Regions from separate parts of the Streptomyces sp. NPDC048644 genome, predicted to be linked through region 1. Evidence: riboswitches for the same ligand, from Rfam matches in the RefSeq annotation. Region 1 holds a riboswitch; each other region holds the start of a gene.

Region 1 (9,437 bases):
AGCGCGACCAGCCTGCCCCGGTCCGGCCGCCCCTCCGCCGGGCCCGTCTCCTTCCGCAGCCAGACCACCGACCAGGCGGCGCTCTCCGGATCGCCGCGCCAGACGAGTTCGTCGGCCCGGTCGTGGTGGCCCGCGTACTGCACGAACCGGCCGAACTGCTCCGACCAGAAGTACGGCACCGGGTCGTAGACCACGCCTTCGGCCGGGCCGCCGGTGATGTTCCCCGCGACCGTGCGGGGGCCCTGGAGCGCGTTGTCCCAGTGGTGGATCAGGAGCCTGCGGCCGTAACGGGCCGACGGGAAGGAGGCGCAGTCGCCGACCGCGTGGACGTCCGGGGCCGAGGTCCGCAGCCGGTCGTCGGCGAGCACCGAACCGTCATCGGGTGAGAGCGCGACGCCGGAGCCGGCCAGCCAGCCGGTCGCGGGGCGGGCGCCGATGCCGACGACCACGGCGTCGGCGGGCAGCGCGGTGCCGTCGGCGAGGAGCACGGTGCCCGCTTCGACGGCGGCGACCCGCGCGCCGGTGCGCAGCCGGGCGCCGGATCCGGCGTACCAGCCCGCCATGTGGGCGGCGACCTCGGCGGGCAGCGCGCCGGCCAGCGGCCGGTCGGCGGCCTCGACGACGGTGACCGCGCAGCCCGCCTCGCGCGCCGCGGTCGCGAACTCGGCGCCGATCCAGCCCGCGCCGACGACCACGATCTCGTGCCGGGCGGCGAGGACGGGCCGCAGCCGCTCGGCGTCGTCGAGGGTGCGCAGCAGGTGGACGTGGGGCAGCCCCGCGCTGCCGGGCAGTGCGAGGGGCTCGGCGCCGGTGGCGAGGACGGCGTGGTCGTAGCGGACCTGGCCTTCGGCGGTCTCGACGAGATGCTCTTCGGGCCGCAGCGCGGTGACCGGACGGCCGAGGTGCAGCTCGATGCCCAGGGAGGCGAAGTCCACGTCGAACGCGGCGCCTTCGGCCTTGCCGAGCAGGACCGCCTTGGACAGCGGCGGGCGGTCGTAGGGCTGGTGCGGTTCGTCGCCGAACAGCGTGATCGCGCCGCGCCAGCCTTGTTCGCGCAGCGCGACAGCGGTCTGCACACCCGCGATACCCGCGCCGACGATCACGACGCGCGGCGTGTGGTCAGGGTCCTGGGAGGACTTGCTCTGCTCGCTCACCCGATCACTCTAGGACGGCGCGCGACGGCGCCCGCAGCAGCGCGCAAGGAGATCTCTGACACAGCGTCACGCCCGGTGGGGCCCGGGAAGCGCCGCCCGCCGTGCCGGGGCGCTCCCTTACGGGGCGTCGGCGGCTGGTATTAGGGTGAGGGTCCTACGCACTCGCGGGAGCCCGGACGCACCGGGCTGAGAGGGAGGCTGGCGGCCTCCGACCGTACGAACCTGATCCGGGTCATGCCGGCGAAGGGAGGGGCTGGACGCCCATGCATGCATCTTCCGCACCGTCCGCCGCACCACACGGACCGCCGCCGCACGCCGGGCGGCACCCCGATGTGCTCGTCATCGGCGGCGGCATCATCGGCCTGGTCACCGCCTGGCGGGCCGCCGCTCGGGGGCTGCGCACGGCCGTCGTCGACCCGGAGCCGGGCGGCGGCGCCGCCCGGGTCGCGGCCGGCATGCTGGCCGCCGTCACCGAGCTGCACTACGGGGAGCAGACCCTGCTGGGCCTCAACCTCGCGTCCGCCCGGCGCTATCCGGGGTTCGTCGCGGAGCTGGAGGAGGCGAGCGGACAGGCCGTCGGCTACCGCGCCTGCGGCACCCTCGTGGTGGCGCTGGACGCCGACGACCGGGCCCATCTGCGGGAGTTGCACGCGCTCCAGCGCCGTTCGGGTCTGGAGTCGGAGTGGCTGTCCGGGCGCGAGTGCCGCCGTCTGGAGCCGATGCTGGCGCCCGGCGTGCGCGGGGGCCTGCGGGTGGACGGCGATCATCAGGTCGATCCGCGCCGCCTGGCGGGCGCGCTGCTGACGGCCTGCGCGCGGGCCGGGGTGGTCTTCCACCGCACCTGGGCCGAGCGGCTGACGGTCAGCGCGGGCCGGGCCGTCGGCGCGGAGCTGGCGGACGGCGGCCGGCCGGCCGCGGACCGGGTCGTGCTGGCCGGTGGCAGCCACAGCGGCCGGCTGGCCGGGGTGCCGGGTGAGGTGCTGCCGCCGGTGCGCCCGGTCAAGGGGCAGGTGCTGCGGCTCCGGATGCCGGACGTCCCCCGGGGGAGCCCCGCCTTCCTCTCCCGCACGGTGCGGGCCGTCGTCCGCGGCGGCCCCCTCTACCTGGTGCCGCGGGAGAACGGCGAGCTGGTCGTCGGCGCCACCAGCGAGGAGCTGGGCTGGGACACCACCGTCACCGCGGGCGGCGTGTACGAACTGCTGCGGGACGCGCACGAGTTGGTGCCGGGCATCACCGAACTGCCGCTGGCCGAGACCTGCGCGGGGCTGCGTCCCACCTCCCCTGACAACGCGCCGCTGCTCGGCCCGACCCCGCTGCCAGGACTCCTCCTGGCCACCGGGCACTTCCGCAACGGCGTCCTGCTGACCCCCGTCACCGGGGACGCCATGGCCGAGGTGCTGGCCACCGGGCAACTGCCCGATGAGGCCCGCCCGTTCTCCCCTCTGCGGTTCACCGACGCCGCCCCCGTAGCGGCCCCCGCGGCCCGCGTCCCCCAGGAGCAGCCCGTATGAACGCCTCCCCCGTTTCCGTCACCGTCAACGGAGAAGTCCGCGAGATCCCTGGCGGGCTGACGCTCGACCTGCTGGTGGCGACGCTGTCCCGGGCGCCGGGCGGCTTGGCCGCCGCCGTCAACGAGACCGTGGTGCCGCGCGCCCGGTGGGCCCGCACCCCGCTCGGCGAAGGCGACCGCGTCGAGGTCCTCACCGCAGTCCAGGGAGGCTGAACCGACCATGGCCGACGATCTCCTCACCATCGCAGGCACCACCTTCACCTCCCGCCTGATCATGGGCACCGGCGGCGCGCCCAGTCTGGACGCCCTGGAGCGGGCGCTGCTCGCCTCCGGGACGGAGCTGACGACGGTCGCCATGCGGCGGCTCGATCCGACCGTGCAGGGCTCGGTGCTGTCCGTGCTGGAACGGCACGCGATCCGGGTGCTGCCGAACACCGCGGGCTGTTTCACCGCGGGCGAGGCGGTGCTCACCGCGCGGCTCGCCCGTGAGGCGCTCGGCACGGACTGGGTCAAGCTCGAAGTCGTCGCCGACGAGCGCACCCTGCTGCCCGACCCGATCGAGCTGCTGGACGCCGCCGAGACGCTGGTGGACGACGGGTTCACGGTGCTGCCCTACACGAACGACGACCCGGTGCTGGCCCGGAAGCTGGAGGACGTCGGCTGCGCCGCGATCATGCCGCTGGGCTCGCCGATCGGCTCCGGGCTCGGCATCCGCAACCCGCACAACTTCCAGCTGATCACCGAGCGGGCCGGGGTGCCCGTGGTGCTGGACGCGGGCGCGGGCACCGCGTCCGACGCGGCCCTCGCCATGGAGCTGGGCTGCGCCGCGGTGATGCTGGCGTCCGCGGTGACCCGGGCCCAGGAGCCGGAGCTGATGGCCGGGGCCATGCGGTACGCGGTCGACGCCGGGCGGCTCGCGTACCGGGCGGGCCGTATCCCGCGCCGGCACTTCGCGCTGGCGTCGTCGCCCGCGGACGGGGTGGCGGAGCTGGATCCGGAGCGGCCGGCGTTCCGGTAGCGCCGGGCGGGGCGCGGGCGCCGCCGCCCGCGTTCCTGTCACCGTTCGGCCTCAGTACGCCGGGGAAGGCCGCCGCACGTGTGACGTGTCGGTGGGTCCTCGTAGACTCGTCTGCCGTGGATACGACCCTTCAGGACCCCCTGGTCGGGCAGTTGCTCGACGGCCGCTACCGCGTCGACGCGCGTATCGCCGCCGGCGGTATGGCCACGGTCTACCGGGCCATGGACACCCGGCTCGACCGCGTGCTCGCCCTGAAGGTGATGCACCCGTCGCTCGCGGTGGACGACGCGTTCGTCGACCGGTTCATCCGCGAGGCCAAGTCGGTCGCCCGGCTCTCGCACCCGAACGTGGTGGGCGTCTTCGACCAGGGGACGGACGGCACGTACGTCTATCTGGCCATGGAGTACGTCGCCGGGTGCACGCTGCGCGACGTGCTGCGCGAGCGGGGCGCGCTCCAGCCGCGGGCCGCGCTGGACATCCTGGAGCCGATCCTCGCCGCCCTGGGCGCCGCGCACCGCGCCGCTCTCGTGCACCGCGACATGAAGCCGGAGAACGTCCTGATCGGCGACGACGGCCGGGTGAAGGTCGCCGACTTCGGCCTGGTGCGGACGGTCGATACGAACACCACCGACGCCACGGGCGCGGTCCTCGGCACCGTCTCCTACCTCGCCCCCGAGCAGATCGAGCACGGTACGTCCGACGCGTGCGTGGACGTCTACGCCTGCGGCGTGGTGCTCTACGAAATGCTCACCGGCGGCAAGCCGCACACCGGAGGCACCGCGGCGCAGGTCCTCTACCAGCATCTGCACGAGGACGTCCGCCCGCCGTCCGAGGCCGTCCCGGGGCTCGCCGCGCAGTTGGACGCCCTGGTGGCGCAGGCCACCGCCCGCGATCCGCGGCTGCGGCCACAGGACGCGGTGGCGCTGCTCTCCTCGGCCCGCACGGCGCGCGGCGAGCTGTCCGACGCGCAGCTGGACGTGGTGCCGCCGCAGGCCAGGGAGGCACCGGCCGGTGACGGCGCCGAGCGGACGAGCGTGCTGCCGCGGGCTGGGGGCCGGCCGCCGCTGCCCGGTACCGCCGATGACGCGGAGCTGAACCGCACCAGCGTCCTGGAGGTGCCGCCGTCCGACGCCGCCGCGCCGGACGGGCGGACCACCCGGCTGCGTCCCGCGCCGCCGGTGCGCCGCGGGCCCTTCGCCGACCCGCGGCGCAGGATCGCCGCCCTCGTCGCGGCCGTCCTGATCGTGCTCGGGGTCGGCGCGGGCGTCTGGTACATCAATTCCGGCCAGTTCACGACTGTGCCCGCGGTGCTGGACATGCCGCAGGCCAAGGCCGCCGGGACGCTGCGGGACGAGGGCCTGGGGGTGAAGGTGCGGCGTGACTACAGCTCCACGGTGCGGCGCGGCCACATCATCGCCACCGAGCCCGGCATCGGAGCGCGCATCCGCGGGACGGGCACGGTCACCCTCACCGTCTCGCGCGGCCCTGACATCGTCGCCGTCCCCGATCTGGCGGGCACGCCGGTCGCGGACGCCCGGCGCAAGCTGCGGGACCGGGGCCTGGTGCCTGGCACCGAACGCAAGGAGTTCAGCGACGAGGTCGCCAAGGGCTCGGTGATCCGCACGGACCCGGAGTCGGGCGGCAAGCGGCGGCCCGACACGGCGGTGGCGCTGATCGTCAGCCGCGGCACGGCACTCGACGTCCCCGACGTGACCGGTGACGAGCGGCAGGCGGCCGTCACGGAGCTGCGCAAGGCGGGCTTCGATGTGAAGGTCGCGGACACCCCGGTGCACTCCCCCGAGGACAAGGGCACCATCGCGCGGCAGTCGCCAGGACCCGGCAGCGCCAAGCTGGGCAAGGGCGAGACGATCACGCTGACCCTGTCGCAGGGCCCGGAGATGATCACGGTTCCGGACGTCACGGGTCAGAACGTCGACGACGCGAAGCAGCAGCTGACGGATCTCGGCTTCGCCGTCGAGGTCAAGAAGCCGTTCCTGTTCCCGCAGGACACCGTCGACACGCAGTCGGTCGACGGCGGGAAGAAGGCACCGAAGGGCAGCACGGTCACCATCCGTCTGAAGGGCGCGCTGTAGCCGGGCGGTGGTGACCCCGGGGCAGCGGGCGGCCGGCGCCTGGCACTCTTGTGGGGTGAGTACTTCCCCGTCCCCGCAGGGCGCCGCGTCGCCCGCCCGTACCCGTAATCCGGTCGGCGGCCATGTGCCGGTGGCCGGCGGCCTGGCCAAGGTCGGCCTGCCGTACGCCCGTGCGCTGGGCGGCGAGAGCGTGCAGGTCTTCGTGGCCAATCCGCGCGGCTGGGCGACGCCGCCCGGCAACCCGGGGCAGGACGAGGAGTTCCGGGCCGGCTGCGCGCGGGACGGCATCCCGGCGTATGTGCACGCGCCCTATCTGATCAACTTCGGCTCGCACACCGAGGCGACCGTCGACAAGTCCGTGGAATCGCTGCGGCATTCCCTGCGGCGCGGCCGGGAGATCGGCGCGCTCGGCGTGGTGGTGCACACCGGATCGGCGACCGGCGGGCGTCCGCGCAGCACGGCGCTCGCGCAGGTCAGGGAGCGGATGCGGCCCCTGCTCGACGAGCTGACGCACGACGACGACCCGTGGCTGCTGCTGGAGCCGACGGCGGGCCAAGGCGCGTCGCTGTGCGCGCGGGCGGAGGATCTCGGCCCGTACTTCGACGCGCTGGACCGGCATCCGAAGCTCGGTGTGTGCCTGGACACCTGCCATGCGTTCGCCGCCGGGCACGACATGGCGGCGCCCGGCGGGATGAAGGCGCTGCTGGACGAGTTGACGGAGGTCACCGGCGAGGGGCGGCTGCGGCTGATCCACGCCAACGACTCCAAGGACGTGGTCGGCGCGCACAAGGACCGGCACGCGAACATCGGTGCCGGGCACATCGGCGCCGAGCCGTTCGCCGAGCTGTTCCGGCATCCGGCGACGGACGGGGTGCCGCTGGTGATCGAGACGCCCGGCGGCAAGGAGGGGCATGCGGCGGATGTGGCGCGGCTGAAGGAGCTGCGCGGCTGAGGGCCGTGGGTCCGCGCCGTGCCGGGGCGGACCCTGATCAGAGTTCGGGGCCGTCGCCCGGTTCCTCCTGGTAGGAGTAGCGCATCTCCCGCCAGGGGTCGCCGAGGTTGTGATAGCCGCGCTCCTCCCAGAATCCGCGGCGGTCCGCCGTCATGTACTCGATGCCGCGGACCCACTTGGGGCCCTTCCAGGCGTACAGATGCGGGACCATCAGCCGGACCGGGAATCCGTGTTCCGCGGTGAGGAGTTCGCCCGAGCGGTGGGTGGCGAAGAGGCAATTCTCCGCGGCGAAGTCTTCCAGGCGCAGGTTCGAACTGAATCCGTATTCGGCCCACACCATGACGTGAGTGGCCTCCGGCGCGGGCGGCGCGAGATCAAGGATCGTCTGTGTCCGTACACCGCCCCATTCGGCGCCGAGCATGCTGAATTTGGTGACGCAATGCATATCGGAGACGACCGTCGTATAGGGCAGCGCGGCGAATTCCTCATGCGTCCAGCAGTGTTTGTCACCGTCCGCCGTGGCACCGAAGGCGCGGAACTCCCAGCGCTCGGGGCGGAACTTCGGCACCGGGCCGTAGTGCGTCACCGGCCAGCCCCGCTGCAGTCGCTGCCCCGGGGGCAGCTGAGGATGCTCCGCTTCGCGGCTTTCCGGCTGACCCATGCCTCCATGGTGTCAGACGGGGAGGGGTGCCGATGACCAGGGAGGCGGTTGAATCGGGCATAGCGGAGTAAGTGTGTACTTACTGGACGTTACGCTCCGAGCGGTGCAAAGATGCGCGGCACTTGCCCAGTTCTCGCGCGGAAGGAGCCCGCTGCCATGCAGGGCGACCCCGAGGTCATCGAATTCCTCAACGAGCAGCTGACTGCCGAGCTGACCGCGATCAACCAGTACTTCCTGCACGCGAAGATGCAGGAGAACTTCGGCTGGCCGAAGCTCGCGAAGTACACCAGGTCCGAGTCGTTCGACGAGATGAAGCATGCCGAGATCCTGACGGACCGCATTCTCTTCCTGGAAGGACTGCCGAACTATCAGCGGCTGTTCCATGTACGCGTCGGCCAGACCGTCACCGAGATGTTCCAGGCGGACCGGCAGGTCGAGGTGGAAGCCATCGACCGCCTCAAGCGCGGAATCGAGATGATGCGCACCAAGGGCGACATCACATCGGCCAATATCTTCGAGGACATCCTCGCGGACGAGGAGCATCACATCGACTATCTGGACACCCAGCTGGAGCTGGTCGAGAAACTCGGCGAGGCGCTGTACATCGCGCAGTTGGTGGAGCAGCCGAGCTGAGACGCGAGGGCCGGAGCCTAGGCCGCCTCGGGGAGGGCCGGGGGCGCGAGCGGCACCGGCCCCGGTTCGGCGACCAGCGGTTCGGCCGCGCCGTTGTCGATCAGCTCACGGCGGGGGCAGGCACCGCGACCCAGCAGGGCCTGGATGCGGCGCACGCAGCCGCCGCAGTCGGTGCCGGCCTTGCAGGCGGAGGCGATCTGGCGGGGCGTGCAGGCACCGGTGTCCGCGTGCTCACGGACCTGCTGCTCGGTGATGCCGAAGCAGGAGCATACGTACACGCGGTTCACCTCCGTGGCGCCGTACTCGTCGATCCCGTTGATCTTGAGTGAGGTTACCCTTACCTTACCTGCCGCCGCGGGTGCTGCACAACGACGTGGGGCGCGGATCGTGTGATCCGCGCCCCACCTGCGTTTTTCGCCGTCAGCGACGGCCGGTCTCACTGATCGCGGTACATCTCCGCCACCAGGAAGGCCAGGTCCAGCGACTGGCTGCGGTTGAGCCGCGGGTCGCAGGCGGTCTCGTAGCGCTGGTGCAGATCGTCGACGAAGATCTCGTCGCCGCCGCCCACGCACTCCGTGACGTCGTCACCGGTCAGCTCGACGTGGATGCCGCCCGGGTGCGTGCCGAGGGACTTGTGGACCTCGAAGAAGCCCTTGACCTCGTCCAGCACGTCGTCGAAGCGGCGGGTCTTGTGGCCCGATGCCGCCTCGAAGGTGTTGCCGTGCATCGGGTCGCAGATCCAGGCGACCTTGGCGCCGGACGCGGTGACCTTCTCGACCAGCTCGGGGAGCTTGTCGCGGACCTTGTCCGCTCCCATGCGGGCGATGAAGGTCAGCCGGCCGGGCTCGCGGTCCGGGTCGAGGCGCTCGATGAGCGTGAGCGCGTCGTCCACCGTGGTCGTCGGGCCGAGCTTGACGCCGAGCGGGTTGCGGATGCGCGAGGCGAACTCCAGGTGCGCGCCGTCGAGTTGACGGGTGCGCTCGCCGATCCAGACCATGTGGCCCGAGACGTCGTAGAGGTCGCCGGTGCGCGAGTCGACGCGGGTCAGCGCCGACTCGTAGTCGAGGACGAGCGCCTCGTGGGAGGCGTAGAACTCGACGGTGCGGAACTCCTCCGGGTCCACCCCGCAGGCGTTCATGAAGTTCATCGCGCGGTCGATCTCGCGGGCCAGCGCCTCGTAACGCTGCCCGGATGGCGAGGACTTCACGAAGTCCTGGTTCCAGGCGTGCACCTGGCGCAGGTCGGCGTAGCCGCCGGTGGTGAAGGCGCGCACGAGGTTCAGCGTCGCGGCGGACGCGTGGTACATCCGCTTGAGGCGCTCGGGGTCCGGGATGCGGGCCGCCTCGGTGAACTCGAAGCCGTTGACGGAGTCGCCGCGGTAGGTCGGCAGCGTCACGCCGTCGCGGGTCTCGGTCG
Region 2 (9,437 bases), on a different contig from region 1:
GTGTCCGGCGTCCGGTGTCCGCCGTCCGGCGTCCGGTTCCTGTGCAGGCGCATGCGCCAGCCCAGCGTGGGGCCATGCTGCGTCGGAGCGGGTGGGTGGGGAGGGTGGGGGCGGGGGAGGGAACGGGAGCCAGCCGCTCACCCCAGACCCCTCCCTCCCCACCCACCCCCTCCCCACCCCAGCCCTCGCGCAGATGTGCGGCCTTTTCCCGTACTGCGTTGCCTGAGCGGGGTGTTGGGCCTTCACGGGCGGTGTGCGGCGCCCTCGCCATGGTCACTGTCGGTCAAGGAGTGCGCCAGGTGAGTTAACTCGCAGGCCGATCGGGTTACCACTCCGATCCGCCGAGTTAGAGTGCCGTCGCAGGCGTCTTCCGGATGCTGACGTTCCGGAAAATACCGAGTGAAGCGAGATCGGGCCGGACGTCGAGGATGGGGCGGCCCTGGGAGACGCGCGCGACGCGGGAACGATCCCGCGACCGGGGCCCCCGTGCCCCATGGCGATCGGACCTGGGGGTTGACGTTGGCAGTCGTGAGCGGTGAATCCGTTTCCCACCCCACCTTGATCGGATCGGTACAGCGTGCGCTGCGGCTGCTGGAGGCGGTCGGCGCGCACCCCGAAGGGGCGCCGGCCAAGCAACTCGCCCGGGAGGCCGGGCTGCCGCTGCCGACGACGTACCACCTGCTGCGCACTCTGACGCACGAGGGCTATTTGCGCCGGGAGAACGGCGTCTTCGTGTTCGGTGAGGCCGCCGACTCCATCGGCCGCGCCGGGGCGCACCGTCGTCAGCGCCATCAACTCGCCGAAGCGCTGGCCGTGGTGAGCAAGAAGTTGAACGCCGCCGTCTACTTCGCTGTCTACCGCGAGGGTGAAGTGGAGGTGTTGGCCGTCTCCAACGAGCCGGGCCGGCCGCCGGTCGAGGAGTGGGTGGACTTCCGCGCCACCGCGCATGCGCATGCGATCGGGCAGTGCCTGCTCGCCCAACTCGACGAGGCGGCGCGTAAGGAACATTTGTCCCGTTACCCGGTGCAGTCGATAACCCCCTTTTCCGTACGAACTGAGGACGATCTGCTGCACCGTTTGGATACGGTGCGTCGTGGCCAGGTCGCGTATGAGCATCAGGAATATGCCCTCGGCACCGTATGTTCCGCGATTCCCGTCCAGGTCGGCTCCGCGGTCGCGGCGTTGGCCGTTTCTCTCCCTGCCGGAGAACTGCACCGATTGCGCTCTGTCACGGACCGACTACGGAAAATGGCGGAGGCGACACTAACGACACTCGCCTTCTCTATCAGTATCTGAAAACTCACTCCTTGTGATCTGCTGGCACGTGACAGACGATGGCGTCAATAGGGCTACGGGGGACGAATCCCGGCCATCTCCGATCAAGTGCGGGGCAGTGGTTGATGACCGACACAGTTCAGGCAGAAGTGATCATGAGCTTCCTCGTCTCGGAGGAACTCGCCTTCCGGATCCCGGTGGAGCTGGACTTCGACAGCGCCGATCCGTACGCCGTACGCCTCACCTTCGACCTGCCCGGCGATGTGCCCGTCACGTGGGCCTTCAGCCGTGAGCTGCTGCTCGACGGGCTGAGCGGGCCGTCGGGGGAGGGCGACGTACGCGTCGAGCCTGCCTCCGGCGGGCATCTCAGCGACGTCTTCATCAGCCTCCAGGTCGGCGCCGAACGCGCACTCTTCCGCGTCAGCGCACCGCCGTTGGTGGCGTTCCTCGACCGGACGGACCGGCTGGTGCCGCTCGGCGCGGAAGAGGTGTGCGACACCCTGGAAGCCGTGCTGGACCGCATCTTGACGGAGGCGTCCAAGGCGAGCTGACCCACCGCCGCCCGGTCCTCCCCCGGCCCTTTCGGGTCGGGCGTTGTCTCGGTGCGCCGGGCGGGTCCGTGACGAAGAGGGCGCCGGATCCCGCTCGCCCAGGGGATGCCGCGTCGGCCCGATGCCTGCTGCGCCGGTTTCCGCGCCGGTCGGTGGACGTCAGCGGGCCGGTGCGGCCCCCGGCCGCGGCTCCGTCATGCCTTGCGGCGCCGGCCGCGCGTCCCACGCGACCCTCGTGTCGCCCGTGCGCCGCGTCGCGCTGCCGCCCGTCCCACGGCCGTGCCGGTTTCCGTCGCGCCGTCCGTGCCCCAGGTGCCGTCCTCCGCTCCGCTCTCGTCCCCCGGAGCGGCCTGGGGCCTGCGGTCGGCCGAGACGACCAGCGCCGCGAGCAGTGTCGTCAGGGGTACCGACGCGACCAGACCGATGCTGCCGACCAGGGTCCGGACGATCTCCTCGGCGACCACCTCGCTGGTGGCGACCGTGCCCACGCTGCTCTGTGCGATCGAGAACAGCAGCAACAGCGGCAACGCCGCGCCCGCGTAGGCGAGTACGAGGGTGTTCACGACGGAGGCGATGTGGTCCCGCCCGATCCGCATGGCGGCGCCGTACAGCTTGCGCCATCCCGCCGACGGGTCGGCCTCCTTGAGTTCCCACACCGCGGCGGTCTGGGTGACCGTCACGTCGTCGAGCACGCCCAGCGAGCCGATGATGATGCCTGCCAGCAGCAGTCCGCGGATCTCGATGCCGGGGTACAGCCCGTGCACCAGCCCCGTCGTGTCGTCCGTGTTGCCGGTCAGCAGCGCCCAGCCGATGAAGACCGAGCCGAGCAGCCCGATCAGCAGCAGCGAGGCGAGCGTGCCGAGCACCGCGACCGAGGTTCTGGCCGTCAGTCCGTGGCACATGTACAGCGCGATCAGCATGATGGCGCTGCCGCCGATCACCGCCACCAGCAGGGGATTCGATCCCTGAAGGATGGCCGGGAGGATGAACAGCGTCAGGACCCCGAAGCTCGCCGCCAGGGCGACCAGCGCCAGTACCCCGCGCAGCCGCCCGACGATCACGACGGCGCACGCGAAGATCGCGGCCAGTACCCACATGGGCAAGGTGCGGTCCACATCGCTGATCGAGTACTGCAGATCCTTGGGCGCCTTGGGGGAGTACGCGACGACGACCTCCTGCCCCGTCGTGTAGTGCCGCAGCGCGTCCGGTGTCACGACCGCCTGGAAGGTCCGGCCGGCGTTTCCGCCCGACGTGACCTCGACCGTCGCGCGTTCGCAGGGCTTCCCCCGCTCCGCTCCCCCGGTCGGCTGGCCGCCTGGAGTCGTCGGCTGTTGCTGCTGCTCGGCGTGCACGTCGGCGCAGTTGACCTCCTCCACCTTGGTCACCCTGGCCTGTTCGGTCGGCTGGTCGAAGCCGACGCCGGACGGCCGGTGATCGGGCGCGCCGCCCGGCCACAGCACCGCGAGGCCGACCACCACGGCGGCGGCGAACGGGATCAGCACCGCGGCGATGACCTTGCGCAGATGCCGGGAGACGGGCGCGGCGGGGCCGTGCCCGTGCGTGTGCGCATGGCCGTGGGAGTGCGTATGAGGATCGGTGCCGGTCACCGACCGATCATCGCAAGAAGCGCAGGGCCCCCTGTTCACCACGCCACATCGGCCGCTACCGTGGTGGCACCTTTGCAATCGCGGGAGCTCGGAGCACCGGGCTGAGAGGGCGCTGATCCTCGTCCCAGCGGCGTTTCACGTGAAACGCCCGTGGGCGGGAGCCGCTGCGTCGACCGCCGAACCTGTTACCGGGTAATGCCGGCGTAGGGAGTTGGGTCTCCATGACTCTGCAGGATGCACGCACGCCCGAAAACGGCGAGTCCGGCCAGGACGCCTCCGCCAAGGAGATCGGCTGGCACAAGGGCTACCTCACCGGATCCCGCCCTGACCTGCGGGTTCCGGTCCGGCGAGTGCACCTCACCAACGGCAAGGACGTGACGCTCTACGACACGTCAGGGCCGTATACCGACGCTCACATCGAAACGGACGTCCGCCGCGGACTGGCGCCGCTGAGAGAGAACTGGATCATTTCGCGGGGCGACACCGAGGAGTACGCGGGTCGCCCGCTGCGCCCCGAGGACGACGGCCTCAAGCACACCTCGCCGCGTGGCGGTCTGAAGAACCTCGACGCGGTCTTCCCCGGCCGGCCGCGGCAGCCCCGCCGCGGCCGGAACGGCGCCGCGGTCAGCCAACTCGCCTATGCGCAGCGCGGCGAGATCACCGCGGAGATGGAGTACGTCGCCCTCCGCGAGAACGTCACGCCGGAGTTCGTACGTGACGAGATCGCGGCGGGCCGTGCCGTCCTGCCGGCCAACGTCAACCATCCGGAGATCGAGCCGATGATCATCGGCAAGAACTTCCTGGTGAAGGTGAACGCCAACATCGGTAATTCCGCGGTCACTTCCTCCATCGAGGAGGAGGTGGACAAGATGACCTGGGCGACGCAGTGGGGTGCGGACACGGTCATGGACTTGTCCACCGGTCGCAACATCCACACCACGCGGGAGTGGGTGCTGCGCAATTCCCCCGTGCCGATCGGCACCGTTCCGCTCTACCAGGCGCTGGAGAAGGTCGACGGCAAGGCCGAGGAACTGACCTGGGAGATCTACAAGGACACGGTCATCGAGCAGGCCGAGCAGGGCGTGGACTACATGACGGTGCACGCAGGTGTGCTGCTGCGCTACGTCCCGCTCACCGCCCGGCGCAAGACCGGCATCGTTTCGCGGGGCGGTTCGATCATGGCTGCCTGGTGCCTGGCGCATCACCAGGAGTCCTTCCTCTACACGCACTTCGAGGAGCTCTGCGACATCCTCGCGGCCTACGACGTGACGTTCTCGCTCGGGGACGGCCTGCGTCCCGGTTCGATCGCGGACGCCAACGACGAGGCGCAGTTTGCGGAGTTGCGGACGCTGGGTGAGCTGAACACCATCGCCAAGCGGCATGGTGTCCAGACGATGATCGAGGGTCCGGGGCACGTCCCGATGCACAAGATCAAGGAGAACATCGACCTTCAGCAGGAGATCTGCGAGGAGGCGCCGTTCTACACGCTGGGCCCGCTGACCACCGACATCGCGCCCGCGTACGACCACATCACCTCGGGTATCGGCGCCGCGATGATCGCTTGGTGGGGTACGGCGATGCTCTGCTACGTCACGCCCAAGGAGCACCTGGGCCTGCCGGACCGTGACGACGTCAAGACCGGCGTGATCACGTACAAGATCGCGGCCCATGCGGCGGATCTGGCCAAGGGACATCCCGGTGCCCAGGAGTGGGACGACGCGCTGTCCGACGCGCGCTTCGAGTTCCGCTGGGAGGACCAGTTCAATCTGGCCCTGGACCCGGACACCGCGCGTTCCTTCCACGACCAGACCCTGCCGGCCGAGCCGGCGAAGACGGCCCACTTCTGTTCCATGTGCGGGCCGAAGTTCTGCTCGATGAAGATCTCCCAGGACATCCGCCGCGAGCACGGCGGTGACCTGGCGGTCGACGCGGAGGCGGGTATGGCGGAGAAGTCGAAGGAGTTCGCGGCGGCGGGCAACCGCGTCTATCTGCCGATCGCCGACTGATCCGGCCGTTCCGGGACCGGCACCGGGGCGTCCCTTCGCGCGGCGCCTCGGGCCGGGAGCGCGCCCGCCTACTCCGGCCGTTCCTCGGGCCCGTCGTGGTCGGGGCCGGTGAAGTCGGGGCTGGAGTAGCGGGGGCGGGGGCCTGCCGATCCGGTGTCGGGGCTGCTGAACCGGGGGCGGGAGTAGCCGAGGGACGGGATGCGGCTCTTGCGTACGCCGGTCCGGCCCGGGGTGTACGGGGCGGGGGCGTGGTCGGCGGCTGCCGCGAGGGTGTCGTGGAGGAAGGGCAGCAGGCCCTGTTCGATGAGGGCGCGGTGCCATGCCTCGCGCGCGCGGTCGAGGTCGTGGTGTCCGGTGGCCTCGCGCGGCGATGAGCCGTTGCGCAGTGCGGTGATCACCAGGCCGGCCATCGCGACCAGCGCCCCCGCCGCGGTCAGCGCGGCGAAGATCCAGCCGACGGCGATCAGCGGCCGGGCGACGGCCTGTTCGGGGCTGACGGCGCTCAGGACGTAGCCGATGAGGAGGAAGAGGACCGCCGCGATGCCCGCGAGGACCGGGGCGAGGACGGCGATCATGGCGCCGAGTCCCGCGCCGGCGGCTTCCGGCGCGCCGTCCGGGCCGGTGGCCGCGGTGGTGAACGGGTCCGCGACGCCGGGGCTTTGGGCATCTTCGCGGTCGGCCGTCGCGGCATCGGCGGGAGCGCCGTCCGGGTCGCGCAGTCGGTCGCGCAGCCGTACGTAGTGCCGGTACTCGGTCGCGGCGTGGGCGGTGATGGTGGAGGTGGCGTCGAGCGCCAGCGTGCGCAGTTGCTCGGTGGTGAGGTGCTCGCTCGCTGCGGTGGCGAGATCCGGGCGGTGGGCGGCGGTACGCAGCGCTTCATCGAGGAGTCGCGCGAAGTCCTCGCGGTCCTCGTTGAGCAGATGCGGAGCGCTGTTCATGTGCATCCCCCGATGCTCCGTAGGGCCGTACGGGCCGACGATGGCCGGGCAGTTGGCGGAAACGGAGGAGAGCCTGCTACGGATAGCCCGATGGTAGAGCGCCTCCGGCACGGGGTGACAGGGGGTTTCCGGAAATTGGGCCCGGCCCGGAACGGAACCGTCCGGTCACGCCGTGCGCCGACCACCCGCCGACTTGGCCTTCACCTGCCCGGATAACGCTCAGTCAGTCAGGGGAAGTTGAACGACAAGCAATTTTCCGGCCATGGTGACCCCGCCGTCCATGGCGATGGCCAGCCCGTCGGCATAGACGTGCGGCTCCTCGACGACGACGGGCTCGCCGTCGGTGTCCTCCGTGCCCACCTCGCCCAGGAGGTACGGGATCGGGCTGTGGCCGTGCACCACGCGTGTGCCGCCGTAGGCGTCCAGGAGCTGGCGTACGGCCTGCGCGCCGGATTCGTCGCGGAAGGCGAAGCGCTTGGTGAACTTGCGGAACAGGTCCCAGACTTCGTCGGCCTCGCTGCGGGTCAGCACGTCGTGGACGGTGTCGTTGACGGCTTCGATGGAGTCGCCGTATTCGAGGTAGGCGGTGGTGTCGGAGTGCACGAGCAGGTGCCCGTCCTCCTCCATCACGGCGTCCAGGCGGGCCATCCACTGGAGGTGGTGGTCCTCCAGGCGGTCCATGTCGGTCTTCTGGCCGCCGTTGAGCAGCCAGGCGGCCTGGAAGGACGCGGTCCCGGCGCCGGACTGGACGGGGGTGTCACCGAACCGCTTGGCGCCCAGGAGCAGCAGTTCGTGGTTGCCCATCAGCGCCTTGCAGTACCCGCCGGCGGCGGCGGCCTCGGCGGACAGCTGCATGACGAGGTCGATGACGCCGATGCCGTCCGGGCCGCGGTCGGTGAAGTCGCCCAGGAACCACAGCCTGGCGTTGCCCGCCGACCAGCTGCCGTCGGCGTCGATCAGCCCTTCGGCGGCGAGGGCCTCGCGCAGCTCGTCGTAGTAGCCGTGTACGTCGCCGACGACGTACAAGGGGCCTGGCCCCTCGGCCGGTTCGCCGTCCGGTGCGGTCTCGGGGGCCGGTACGAGTCCGGCCGTCGGCTGGTCGACGAGGGTGTCGGCACGCCCTGGTGCGCCGACGACGGGGAGGTCGCGGGCGGTCGGGGTGTACTCATCGGGCAGTTCCGCGGCGTGTGCGGGGAGCTGCGCCTGCGGTGCGGCGGGGAAGTGCGGGGGGACGGTGTCAGCCGGCGGTCCCACGGGCGCGCCGGGGGGCGGTCCTGGCGGCTGCGGGGACGCCGGAGTGTGTGCCGCCATGGTCCACGCCATGGGTCCTTGACCGGCCCCCTGAGTCATTGACCCCTCCACCATCGCGCCGCCGTGTACCTCTCGGACCTTTGCCTGGTCGACGGCGGTCCGCGGTGTCGTTCGCCCATCATAGGAACGCTGCTCGCGGGTTGTGACGCACCCGGGGGTGGTCAATCGACGGGAGCTCGGCGTTCCCTGCGGTTTTATCCCGAGATCACCCTGATTTTCCCTGGCCGTGGGGGCTGACCGGGCCGCTGCCGGTGCGTCGCTCGCGCCGGTTCCGGGAGCGTATCCAACACGCGGCGGCCGGATCATGGCGTGAATGCGACGGTCGGCGTGGCGCGGAACGTCCCGGACGGGAGGCCGACGGGCCGGCCCGGGAGGGGCACCCACTCGGTGCCCCTCCCGCTGCCGACGCTGCGCCGACGGTAGGGATCAGTCGCCGGCCGGGCCGCGCGGCGGGCTGACGGTCGTGCGGGGGGACCGGCGCTGGGACGAGGTCCGCACGATCAGGTCGGTCGGTATGACCTGTTCCACCGGGCACCCGTCACCCAGTCCTTCGATCGCGTCGATGAGGATCTGGACGACGGCGGTGCCGATGCGGCGGGGTTTGAGGGACAGGGTGGTGATCGGCGGTTCGGTGTTGGCGTAGACGGTGGACTCGCTGCAGCAGACCAGCAGCAGGTCGTCCGGGACGCGCAGTCCGTAGCGGCGGGCCGCGGCGAGCAGGTCCGTGCCGTTGGGGTCGAAGAGGCCGTAGACGGCGTCGGGGCGGTCGGGCCTGGCCAGGAGCCGGTCGGCGGCGACGGCTCCGGCGCACGGGTCGTGTGCCGGGTAGGACTCGTAGACCGGGTCCTGGCCGACTCGTTCGCACCACCGGAGGTACGCGGTGGTCGACAGCCGGGTGTAGGTGTCGGTGGTGGTGCCGGTGAGGAGGCCGATGCGGCGGGCGCCGGCGTCGGCGAGGTGGTCGAGCAGGCCGAGTACGGCCGCTTCGTGGTCGTTGTCGACCCAGCCGGTGACGGGGAGGGTGCCGCCGGGGCGGCCGTCGGAGACGACGGGGAGGCCGTGCCGGACGAGTTCGGTGACGACGGGGTCGCCGTCGGCCGGGTCGATGACGACCGTGCCGTCGAGTGCGACGTTGGACCACACGTCGTGGCGGGAGGTCGCGGGGAGGATGACGAGGGCGTAGCCGCGGGCCAGCGCGGCGGAGGTGGCGGCTCTGGCCATCTCTGCGAAGTACGCGAATTCGGTGAAGGTGAAAGGTTCATCCCCGTACGTGGTCACGGTCAGGCCGATGAGGCCCGATTTGCCGGTACGGAGGGTTCGGGCGGCGGCGGAGGGGCGGTAGCCCAGCCGTTCGGCCACCTCGCGGACGTGGCTACGGGTGGCATCCGGAAGCCGGCCCTTGCCGTTGAGCGCGTCGGAGACGGTCGTGATCGATACGCCGGCCGCGGCGGCCACATCTCGGATGCCTGCCCGCCCCAGCCGGCGACCGGTCGACCGGCTCACCTGGTGCTTCCCTGCTGCTGTCATGGCGAGCCGATAGTAGGGCTCGGGCGGGCTTTTCGCGGGAGTCGGCCGTCGCCTTGCAGAAGGCACGTTTCTGCAAGGTGATCAGTCGTCAATATCCTTGGAAGGTAAGGGAGTTGTGGGTTTCGGGTGGAGTTGGCCGGGTCACCGGGGGCGTTCGCCTGGCGATCTCGTCAGGTATCGAAGAGGTCTCAAGTCACCTTCACGGGGGACGCGCGCCACGGA
Region 3 (9,437 bases), on a different contig from region 1:
ACTCGCCGGTCCCGGTCTTGTGCATCTGTGCGGGCGGCTGCTGTGTGCGAGCCGTCCCGGCGCGCTCCGGCTGCTGGCCGGGCGGGTGCTCCAGGAGGAGGCGCACCGCATGGGCCGTCCCGTCGGCGTGCTGTGCGCGGTGGTGTCCGGTGCCTACGCGGCGGTGAAGGTGTTCCACGCCGCGCCGCTCCAGCCGTTCGGGCCGCTGACCGCGGTCGGCGCCGCCGTCGTGCTGGTCTGCGTCACGGCGAGCTTCCTGACCGCGGCCGTGGAATCCCGCGCGGCGCGCGCCGACACGACGGCCGCGCTGCGCCGGCTCGGTGCCCCCGCTTCCCTGCTGCGCCGCGCGGCGACGCTGCGCGCCCTGACCCTGGTGGTCGTGCTGGCCCCGGTGACCTGGTCCGTCGCGGAGCTGGCGGCTCTTCCCCTGGTGCGCTGAGCGGACGCCCTACGTAGCTCCCGCGGCTCCCGCCCTTTCCACCACGAGCGGGAATCCCCGGCCGGCCGCAGGCCCTCGGCCCGGCCAGGCAACCCGCGGCCCGAAATGCACGTCTGCCTGGCCGGGTAACGCAGTGGTGAGAGGCACCCCCGCCGGCCGGGAAGACGCGGCGCGGCGGCGGTGCGTGAACGGAGCTCTTGGTGATCATCGGCCTTCTGACGGCCGTGGCGGCATCGGTCTGCTACGGCACGGGTTCCGTTCTCCAGGCGGTGGGATCGCGGAAATCCGCCCGCCGGGAGGCGGCAGGCGCCGCCACCGGTGTCACCCAGCACGGCGGCCCCAGCCTGGCGTCGACCGCGAAGGCCGCGGTGACCTGGGAGTTCATGGTCGGTTCCGGGCTGGATTTCGTGGGCTTCGGGCTGGGCGCGCTGGCTGCCAGGCTGCTGCCGCTGTTCCTTTCGCAGACGGTGATCAGCGCCAATCTCGTGATCACCGCGCTGCTGAGCATCAAGCTGCTCGGGATACGCCTCAGCAGGCCCGAGTGGACGTCGATCGCCGTGGTCTGCGGGGCTCTGGTGCTGCTGGCCACCGCCGCGGGGCACGAAGGGAGCGGCCGTACTCCGGCCGCCGGCCATTGGTGGCTGCTGATCGCGTCCGTCCTCCTGATCGCCGTCGGCACCCTGGTCGTCCGGCTGCTCGGTGCGCGGGCCGCGATCCTCGCCGGGCTGCTCTCCGGTCTCGGCTTCGGCGCGCTGGGTGTGGGCGTCAGGATGCTGGACGGCGTGGCGCCGTTCAGCCTGTCCGTCCTCCTCGCCGACCCGGCGCTCTACGCGATCCTGGTGGCGGGGATCGGCGGCATGTACCTGCACACCGTGGCGCTGCAGATCGGTTCGGTGAACGGTGCCACCGCGGCGCTGGTGGTGGGCGAGACGGTGGTGCCCGGCATCCTGGGGGTGCTGTGGCTCGGTGACGCGTCCAGGCCCGGCTTCGCCTGGGTCGCGGTGCTCGGCTTCGTGGCGGCGGTCGCCGGTGCCGTCGCCGTCGCCTGGTTCGGCTCGGACGAGGGCGATCCGGCGGGTGCGGCAGGCAGCGGCGACACCGGCGGAGCGGGTCAGGCACGGCCCGGGGATCCGGCCGTGGGACGCGCGCGGGACACGGAACACGTCCCGACCGGCACAGACGCACCGGGCGCGGGACACGGCCGGGACGCTGAACACCGCCGGTAGCCGTCCCGGAAACCGTTCCGGCGATTCCGGCCGGGCCGCCTCAGGACGCTATCCGTCCCCGCCGGCCAGCACCACGACGTCTTCGGCGGCGAAGCGGACGCCGACCCGCTCGCCCGTTTCCGGCGCGTCCCGCAGTGCGCAGGCCGCCTCCAGTTGAGGGCCTTCGGCCGGCTGGAGCAGCAGGGCGACGTGGGTGCCGCGGAAGGTCCGGGCGGCGACCGTGCACGGCAGGCCGTCGGACACGGGCGTCAGCCGCACGCCGGCCGGCCGGACGAGCAGCCGGCACCGCCCGTCGGGTGACGCTTCGGGGACCGGCACCTTGCCCCAGGGCGTCACGGCGGCGCCGCCCTGCACCGTCGCCGCGACGACATTGTCGAAGCCGAGGAAGCGGGCGACGAATTCGGTGGCGGGCCGCTGCCAGACCTCCAGCGGGGTGCCGGTCTGCGCGATCCGTCCGTCCTGCATCACCACGACCCGGTCGGCCAGCGCAAACGCCTCGCCCTGGTCGTGCGTGACGGCGAGCACCGTCGTCCCCAACTCGCCGAAGAGCCGCCGCAGTTCGACGACGAGACGTTCACGCAGTCCCCGGTCGAGCTGTCCGAGCGGTTCGTCGAGCATCAGCAGCCGGGGGCTCGGTGCGAGGGCACGGGCCAGCGCGACCCGCTGCTGCTCGCCGCCGGAGAGGGAGGCGACGGCGCGGCGCCCGGCGCCCGGAAGACCGACGAGGCCGAGCAGTTCGGCGACGGTGCGCTGCTGTGCGGCGCGGTCAGCCCGGCGCATCCGCAGGCCGAAGGCGACGTTGCCCGCGACGTCCTGCTGCGGGAAGAGCTGGTGGTCCTGGAACATCAGGCCGACGCCCCGCCGGTGGGTGGGCACCCGCGCCTGGTCGCGTCCCTCCAGCAGCACCTGCCCGGCATCGGCCGGTTGCAGCCCGGCCACCACCCGCAGCAGCGTCGACTTGCCGCTGCCGCTGGGCCCGAGCACGCACACGACCTCGTGGGCGGCGACGTCCAGATCGACCGCGTCGAGCGCGGCGGGCGCGCCGGCCGGCCCGAAGCGTACGGTCACGCCGTTCAGCCGCAGCAGCTGCTGTCCTTCGGTGTCTGCGGCCCGAGCCGTAGCCGTCATCTAGAACTCCCCGGACTGGTCGGTGCGGAGGCGCTCCAGGACCAGCAGGGCCCCGGCGCACACCACCATCAAGATGGTCGAAAGGGCCATCGCCTGGCCGTAGTTCAGCTCCCCGGCGCGGCCGAGCAGCCGGGCGACGGCCACCGGGAGCGTCGGCTGGTCGGGCCGTGCGATGAAGACCGTCGCGCCGAACTCGCCGAGCGATACGGCGAACGCGAATCCGGCGGCGATGAGCAGGGCGCGGCGCACCATCGGCAGGTCCACCTCGCGCCACACGCGCCACGGCGAGGCGCCCAGCACGGCCGCCGCCTCCCGCAGCCGCCCGTCGACGGCACGCAGGACGGGCAGCATGATCCGCACCACGAACGGCACCCCGACCAGCGCCTGGGCGAGCGGCACCAGCCACCACGAGGAGCGCAGGTCGAGCGGCGGCCGGTCCAGGGTGATCAGGAATCCGAAGCCGACGGTGACCGCGGACACGCCGAGCGGCAGCATCAGCAGCGCGTCGAAGCCGCGGACGAGCCGCCCGCCGCGCCGGGTCAGGGCGGCGGCTGCCAGGCCGCCCACCACCAGGGCGATCGCGGTGGCGGCCACCCCGTAGGCGAGCGAGTTCCACAGCGCTTCCAGGGGGGCGACGGCGAAGGTGCTGTCGGCGGACGCGGCGGAGCCCAGCGTTTCGTAGAAGACCGTGCCGTAGCCGTCGGGCCCGGCGAAGGACCGCTCGACGAGCACGAGGAGCGGCACGACGACGAGGACGGCGATGATCACGAGGGTGCCCCACAGCAGCGCCCACTGTCCGGGGCCGCGGGGCCGCCGCGCGGTCCGCGCGGCGTCGACGAGCCGGAGGGTGCTCTCGCGGCGGCGCACCGTCCAGGCGTGCAGGGCCAGCAGGGCGAGGACCGCCGCGAACTGGATCAGGGTGAGGACGGCGGCGGTCGGCAGGTCGAGGAAGTCGGCGGTCTGCCGGTAGATCTCCACCTCCAGGGTGGAGAAGGTGGGCCCGCCGAGGATCTGCACCACTCCGAAGGAGGTGAAGGTGAACAGGAAGACCATCAGCGCGGCGGCGGCGACGGCGGGGCCGAGCGCGGGCAGCGTCACCCGGCGCCAGGCCGCGAGACGCCCGGCGCCCAGCACCCGCGCCGCCTCCTCCTGCCGCGGGTCGAGCTGTCCCCACAGCCCGCCGACGGTCCGTACGACCACGGCGTAGTTGAAGAAGACGTGGGCGAGCAGAATCGCCCACACCGAGGTGTCGAGACGCACGCCCCACAGGTCGTCGAGCAGCCCGCCGCGGCCGGCCAGGGCCAGGAAGGCGGAGCCGACGACGACGGTCGGCAGCACGAACGGCACCGCGACCACCGCCCGCAGCAACTGCTTGCCGGGGAAGTCGAACCGTGCGAAGACGTACGCGCCGGGCAGCGCGATCAGCAGGGTGAGGCCGGTCGACGCGGCGGCCTGCCAGACGGTGAACCACAGGACGTGCAGGACGTCCCCGTCGCCGAGCACGTCGGCGATCCGGCCGAGCTGCCACCGCCCGCCGTCCTTCAGCCCGCGTCCGACGATCGCGGTGACCGGGTAGGCGAAGAACAGCGCGAAGAAGGCGACCGGCAGCGCCATCAGCGCCGCCCGCACCGCCGTGGCGCGCCGGCTACGGCCGCGCCTGGCCCCGTCTACTTCAGAACGAGCGAGGACCACTGCTTGACCCACTGTTCGCGGTTCTCGGTGATCGTCTCCGGGGCGAGGGTCGCCGGCTTGTCGATCGTCGCGCCGTACTTGGTGAACAGGTCGGGCACCGTGGCGTCCTTGCGCGCCGGGTTGACGAACATCTGGAGCGGCATGTCCTCCTGGAACTTCCGGCTGAGCAGGAAGTCCAGCAGTTCCTTGCCGCCCTTCTCGTTCTTGGCGCCCTTGAGGAGGCCGCCGAACTCGATCTGCCGGAAGCAGGTCCCGGTGGCGACGCCGGTCGGTGCCTGCTTCGGCGCGGGCTTCTTGCCGAGCACCTCGACGGGCGGGCTGGAGGCGTACGAGACGACCAGCGGCTTGTCGCCCTTGCCCCGGCCGGCCGCGGATCCGGAGAAGCGCTCGTTGTACGCCTGCTCCCAGCCGTCGACCACCTCGACGCCGTTGGCCTTGAGCTTCTTCCAGTAGTCCTGCCAGCCCTTCTCACCGTGGGTGGCGATGGTGCCCAGCTGGAAGGCGAGCCCCGGCGACGAGGTTGCGGAGTTCTCCGTGACGAGCAGGCCCTTGTACTGCGGCTTGAGCAGGTCGTCGAAGGTCTTCGGCGGCGCGAGCCGGTGCCGGTCGAAGTAGGCGCGGTCGTAGTTGACGCAGGTGTCGCCGTATTCGAGGGGTGTGACGCGGTGGTCTGCCTTGTCCAGTTGCAGGGCGGCGGGGACGGCGTCGAGGCCCTTGGCCCGGTACGGCGTGAAGAGGCCGGCCTTCAGGCCGCGGGACAGCAGGGTGTTGTCGATGCCGAAGAAGACGTCGCCCTGCGGGTTGTCCTTGGAGAGGATCGCCTGGTTGACGGCCTTGCCCGCGTCGCCGCCCTTGAGCACCCGGACCTTGTAGCCGCTCTGCTTCTCGAACGCGGCGAGCACCGACTTCGAGGCGTTGAAGGAGTCGTGGCTGACGAGTGTGACGGTCTTGGCGTCCGCCGCGCTGCCGCCGTCCGCGCTGCCGCAGGCGGCGAGCGCGGTCATGCCGGCTGCGGCGGCGGCGACCGCCGCCACGGCTCTGCGGGCGGTGGTGGTGCGGTTGGTGCTCACTGATTTCCTCCTGGCTGGCCAGGAAGAGACGCGGCCCCGCGCCGCGCCGCCCGGTGGAGCCGGGCGGCGCAGGGCGGGGCGCAACAGCATGAGTGACGACCGAACTTCCTACCCGGAATGACCCGGGCGAGGTTCAAGGGTCTGCGGGCGCCGTATCCCTACGACGTCTCCGCACTCTCAGCGCTGTGGCGCTCCCCTGTCGGAATGTGCATTTGTTCGATCACACGCTACCAGCGGGCGGTCAGCGTTCCGAGGCCGCGAGCTGTCCGCAGGCGCCGTCGATCTCCTGGCCGCGGGTGTCGCGGACGGTCACCGGCACGCCGTGCGCCTCGATGGCCCGGACGAACGCCCGCTCGTCCTCGGGGCGCGACGCGGTCCACTTCGAGCCGGGTGTCGGGTTCAGCGGAATGAGGTTGACGTGCACGCGCTTGCCCTTGAGCAGCCGTCCCAGCAGGTCACCGCGCCAGGCCTGGTCGTTGATGTCACGGATCAGGGCGTACTCGATGGAGATCCGGCGGCCGGACTTCTCGGCGTACTCCCAGGCCGCGTCCAGGACCTCGCGCACCTTCCAGCGGGTGTTGACCGGGACGAGGGTGTCGCGCAGTTCGTCGTCCGGGGCGTGCAGCGAGACCGCGAGCCGGCACTTGAAGCCCTCGTCGGCGAACCGCAGCATGGCGGGCACCAGTCCGACGGTGGAGACGGTGATGCCGCGCTGCGACAGGCCGAGGCCGTCCGGCTCGGGGTCGGTGAGCCGCCGGATGGCGCCGACCACCCGCTTGTAGTTGGCGAGCGGCTCGCCCATGCCCATGAACACGATGTTCGACAGCCGCGCCGGGCCGCCTGGCACCTCGCCGTCGCGCAGGGCGCGCATTCCGTCGACGATCTGGTGCACGATCTCGGCGGTCGAGAGGTTGCGGTCCAGGCCGGCCTGGCCGGTGGCGCAGAACGGGCAGTTCATCCCGCAGCCGGCCTGTGAGGAGATGCACATCGTGACCCGGTCCGGGTAGCGCATCAGCACCGATTCGACGAGCGTGCCGTCGTGCAGCTTCCACAGGGTCTTGCGGGTGGTGTCGTCGTCGCACGAGATGTGCCGCACCACGTTCATCAGCTCGGGCAGCAGCTCCGCGGCGAGCTTCTCCCGGGCCGCGGCGGGGATGTCGGTCCACTGCGCCGGCTCGTGCGCGTAGCGCGCGAAGTAGTGCTGCGACAGCTGCTTGGCGCGGAACGGCCTCTCGCCGATCGCGGCCACGGCTTCGCGGCGCTCGGCGGGGCTGAGGTCTGCGAGGTGCCGCGGGGGCTTCTTGGCCCCGCGGGGGGCGACGAATGTCAGCACACCGGGCTCGGGCGGTGCCATGGGCGGAACTCCTCAATGCGACGGTGCCGGACGATCTCCACGGTGCGGAGCCAACGGCGGGACGGTGCCGGAACCCGGGGGACTCACGGGAACTGTCCCCGCGGTCGCGAGGACGGAAAAAGGCCCGCTGTCGGACAGCGGGCCTTTCCAGACTACCTGGGCGCTTCAGCCGCTGCCGACGAAGATCACGAAGAGCAGCCAGACGACCGGGGCGGTCGGCAGCAGGGAGTCGAGCCGGTCCATGATGCCGCCGTGGCCGGGCAGCAGGGTGCCCATGTCCTTGATGCCGAGGTCCCGCTTGATCATGGATTCGCCGAGGTCGCCGAGGGTGGCGCTGGTGGCGACGGCCAGGCCGAGCAGCAGCCCCTGCCACCAGGCACCGTCCGTGATCAGGAACTCCATGCACAGCGCGCCGGCGGCCATCGCGAACAGCACGGCACCGACCAGGCCCTCACGGGTCTTGCCGGGGCTGATGCGGGGCGCGAGCTTGTGCGTGCCGAAGCGCCAGCCGACGGCGTACGCCCCGGTGTCGCTGACGACCGTCAGCAGCAGGAAGGTCAGTACCCGCTGCGGCCCGTCGTCGGCGGCGAGCATCAGGGCGACGAACGTCGCGAGGAACGGCACGTAGAACGCCGCGAAGACCCCTGCGGTGACGTCCCGCAGGTAGTTCTCGGGTTTCCCCGTCATGCGCCAGACCAGGACGGCGAGGGTGGTGAGTGCCATCGCCACCCAGGCGCCCTCGGCTCCGCGCACGTAGCCGGCGATCACCATGGCGGTGCCGCCGACGGCGAGCGGTACCAGCGGCGCCCTGATGTCCTTGCGCTCGGTGAGCCGCGAGGTCAGCTCCCACAGGCCCACGACGACGGCGACCGCTATCACGCCGATGAAGACGTGCTTGTAGACGAAGAGGGAGGCGACGATGACCGCGCCGAGGCCGACGCCGACCCCTATCGCGGCGGGCAGATTGCGTCCCGCGCTCTTCTTCTTCGGCTTCTCTGGGTCCTGCGAGCCCGTGGGCCCGGGGGAACCGGGGAAAGGAGTGGCCATGGGCTCCTGCGGCTTTTCGTCGCGGAACAGGGGGCCGCTCAGCCGAGTGGCCCCCCGGTCGTCGTCCCGGATGTCCCGGTGGTCCCGGCTGTCGTCCTGGTATCCGCCGGCGTCGGGCACGACGGGCAGCGGCCGGGTCTGCCCCACCGCTCCCCCGTCGTGCGCGTATCCCGTCACAGCGGGTGGCGCCGCCCCGCTCGGCGCGGAGGCCGGTCCATGGTCGGGCGGTCCCCAGTGACCTGCGCCGGGCGGGGCCCCCCAGGATGACTCGTTCATCAGACCTCGAGGAGCTCGGATTCCTTGTGCTTGAGGAGCTCGTCCACCTGCGCGACGTACTTCGCGGTGGTGTCGTCGAGCTCCTTCTCCGCGCGCCTGACCTCGTCCTCGCCCGACTCCTTGTCCTTGACGAGCTTGTCGAGGTTTTCCTTCGCCTTGCGGCGGACGCTGCGAATGGAGATCTTCGCGTCCTCGCCCTTGGTCTTGGCGACCTTGATGTAGTCCTTGCGGCGCTCCTCGGTCAGCTCCGGGAACGTCACTCGGATGATGTTGCCGTCGTTGCTCGGGTTGACACCGAGGTCGGAGTCGCGGATCGCCTGCTCGATGTTGCGCATCGCGCTCTTGTCGAACGGGGTCACCACGGCCATCCGCGGTTCCGGAACCGAGAACGACGCCAGCTGGTTGATCGGCGTCAAGGCACCGTAGTAGTCCGCCACGATCTTGTTGAACATCGCCGGGTGCGCACGCCCGGTGCGGATCGCGGCGAAGTCCTCCTTGGCGACCACGACGGCCTTCTCCATCTTCTCCTCGGCCTCGAGGAGGATCTCTTCGATCACCACTTGCTCCTGGTCTCTTCGGTAAGAAGCAGAGCCTCGCCCCTGCCGCGCGTCTACTCCTGCACGGTGTCCGACCGGCAGGCGGTTGTCCATCCCCGTGCCGGGGCCCTGCCCGGCACGGGAGTTGCCGCGGGTACCGGCCGATGCCCGTACGCCATCGCGGCAGTTGGGGCCGTCAGGCCCGGGTGCCCTGATCGCTGACGAGCGTGCCGATCTTCTCACCCTTCACCGCACGCGCGATGTTGCCCTCGGCGAGCAGCTCGAAGACGAGGATCGGAAGCTTGTTGTCGCGGCACAGCGTGATGGCGGTGGCATCGGCGACCTTCAGGTCGCGGGTGATGACCTCGCCGTATTCGAGCGCGTCGAACTTCACCGCGTCGGGGTTCTTCTTGGGGTCGGCGTCGTAGACACCGTCCACGCCGTTCTTGCCCATCAGCATGGCCTCGGCGTCGATCTCCAGGGCGCGCTGGGCTGCGGTGGTGTCCGTGGAGAAGTACGGCATGCCCATACCGGCGCCGAAGATGACGACCCGGCCCTTCTCCAGGTGGCGCACCGCGCGCAGCGGAATGTACGGCTCCGCGACCTGGCCCATGGTGATGGCGGTCTGCACGCGGGTCTCGATGCCTTCCTTCTCCAGGAAGTCCTGGA

What was found. A riboswitch is a leader RNA that binds a small molecule or an ion and turns the genes downstream of it on or off. The one in region 1 is predicted to bind thiamine pyrophosphate.
Region 2: it holds a riboswitch for thiamine pyrophosphate, as region 1 does, so the genes downstream of both, thiC (phosphomethylpyrimidine synthase ThiC) here and thiO (glycine oxidase ThiO) in region 1, are expected to answer to the same signal.
Region 3: it holds a riboswitch for thiamine pyrophosphate, as region 1 does, so the genes downstream of both, ACGFNI_RS29095 (thiamine ABC transporter substrate binding subunit) here and thiO (glycine oxidase ThiO) in region 1, are expected to answer to the same signal.

What each region holds. Positions count from the first base shown of each region.
Region 1 covers NZ_JBICVO010000001.1:332,246-341,682, forward strand. The annotation lists gene ACGFNI_RS01495 (NAD(P)/FAD-dependent oxidoreductase) at 1-1,154, opposite strand, end outside; TPP riboswitch at 1,309-1,420, shown strand; gene thiO (glycine oxidase ThiO) at 1,487-2,665, shown strand; gene thiS (sulfur carrier protein ThiS) at 2,662-2,877, shown strand; gene ACGFNI_RS01510 (thiazole synthase) at 2,885-3,682, shown strand; gene pknB (Stk1 family PASTA domain-containing Ser/Thr kinase) at 3,799-5,775, shown strand; gene ACGFNI_RS01520 (deoxyribonuclease IV) at 5,831-6,727, shown strand; gene ACGFNI_RS01525 (sulfite oxidase-like oxidoreductase) at 6,765-7,388, opposite strand; gene bfr (bacterioferritin) at 7,545-8,021, shown strand; gene ACGFNI_RS01535 (bacterioferritin-associated ferredoxin) at 8,039-8,299, opposite strand; gene ACGFNI_RS01540 (class II 3-deoxy-7-phosphoheptulonate synthase) at 8,458-9,437, opposite strand, start outside.
Region 2 covers NZ_JBICVO010000006.1:413,521-422,957, forward strand. The annotation lists gene ACGFNI_RS16950 (IclR family transcriptional regulator) at 529-1,296, shown strand; gene ACGFNI_RS16955 (SsgA family sporulation/cell division regulator) at 1,401-1,826, shown strand; gene ACGFNI_RS16960 (YibE/F family protein) at 2,021-3,433, opposite strand; TPP riboswitch at 3,504-3,660, shown strand; gene thiC (phosphomethylpyrimidine synthase ThiC) at 3,655-5,439, shown strand; gene ACGFNI_RS16970 (hypothetical protein) at 5,508-6,383, opposite strand; gene ACGFNI_RS16975 (metallophosphoesterase) at 6,597-7,700, opposite strand; gene ACGFNI_RS16980 (LacI family DNA-binding transcriptional regulator) at 8,115-9,215, opposite strand.
Region 3 covers NZ_JBICVO010000016.1:94,956-104,392, reverse strand. The annotation lists gene ACGFNI_RS29115 (hypothetical protein) at 1-439, shown strand, start outside; gene ACGFNI_RS29110 (hypothetical protein) at 640-1,665, shown strand; gene ACGFNI_RS29105 (ABC transporter ATP-binding protein) at 1,714-2,793, opposite strand; gene ACGFNI_RS29100 (ABC transporter permease) at 2,794-4,485, opposite strand; gene ACGFNI_RS29095 (thiamine ABC transporter substrate binding subunit) at 4,461-5,489, opposite strand; TPP riboswitch at 5,643-5,763, opposite strand; gene rlmN (23S rRNA (adenine(2503)-C(2))-methyltransferase RlmN) at 5,797-6,909, opposite strand; gene ACGFNI_RS29085 (phosphatidate cytidylyltransferase) at 7,075-8,232, opposite strand; gene frr (ribosome recycling factor) at 8,232-8,789, opposite strand; gene pyrH (UMP kinase) at 8,965-9,437, opposite strand, start outside.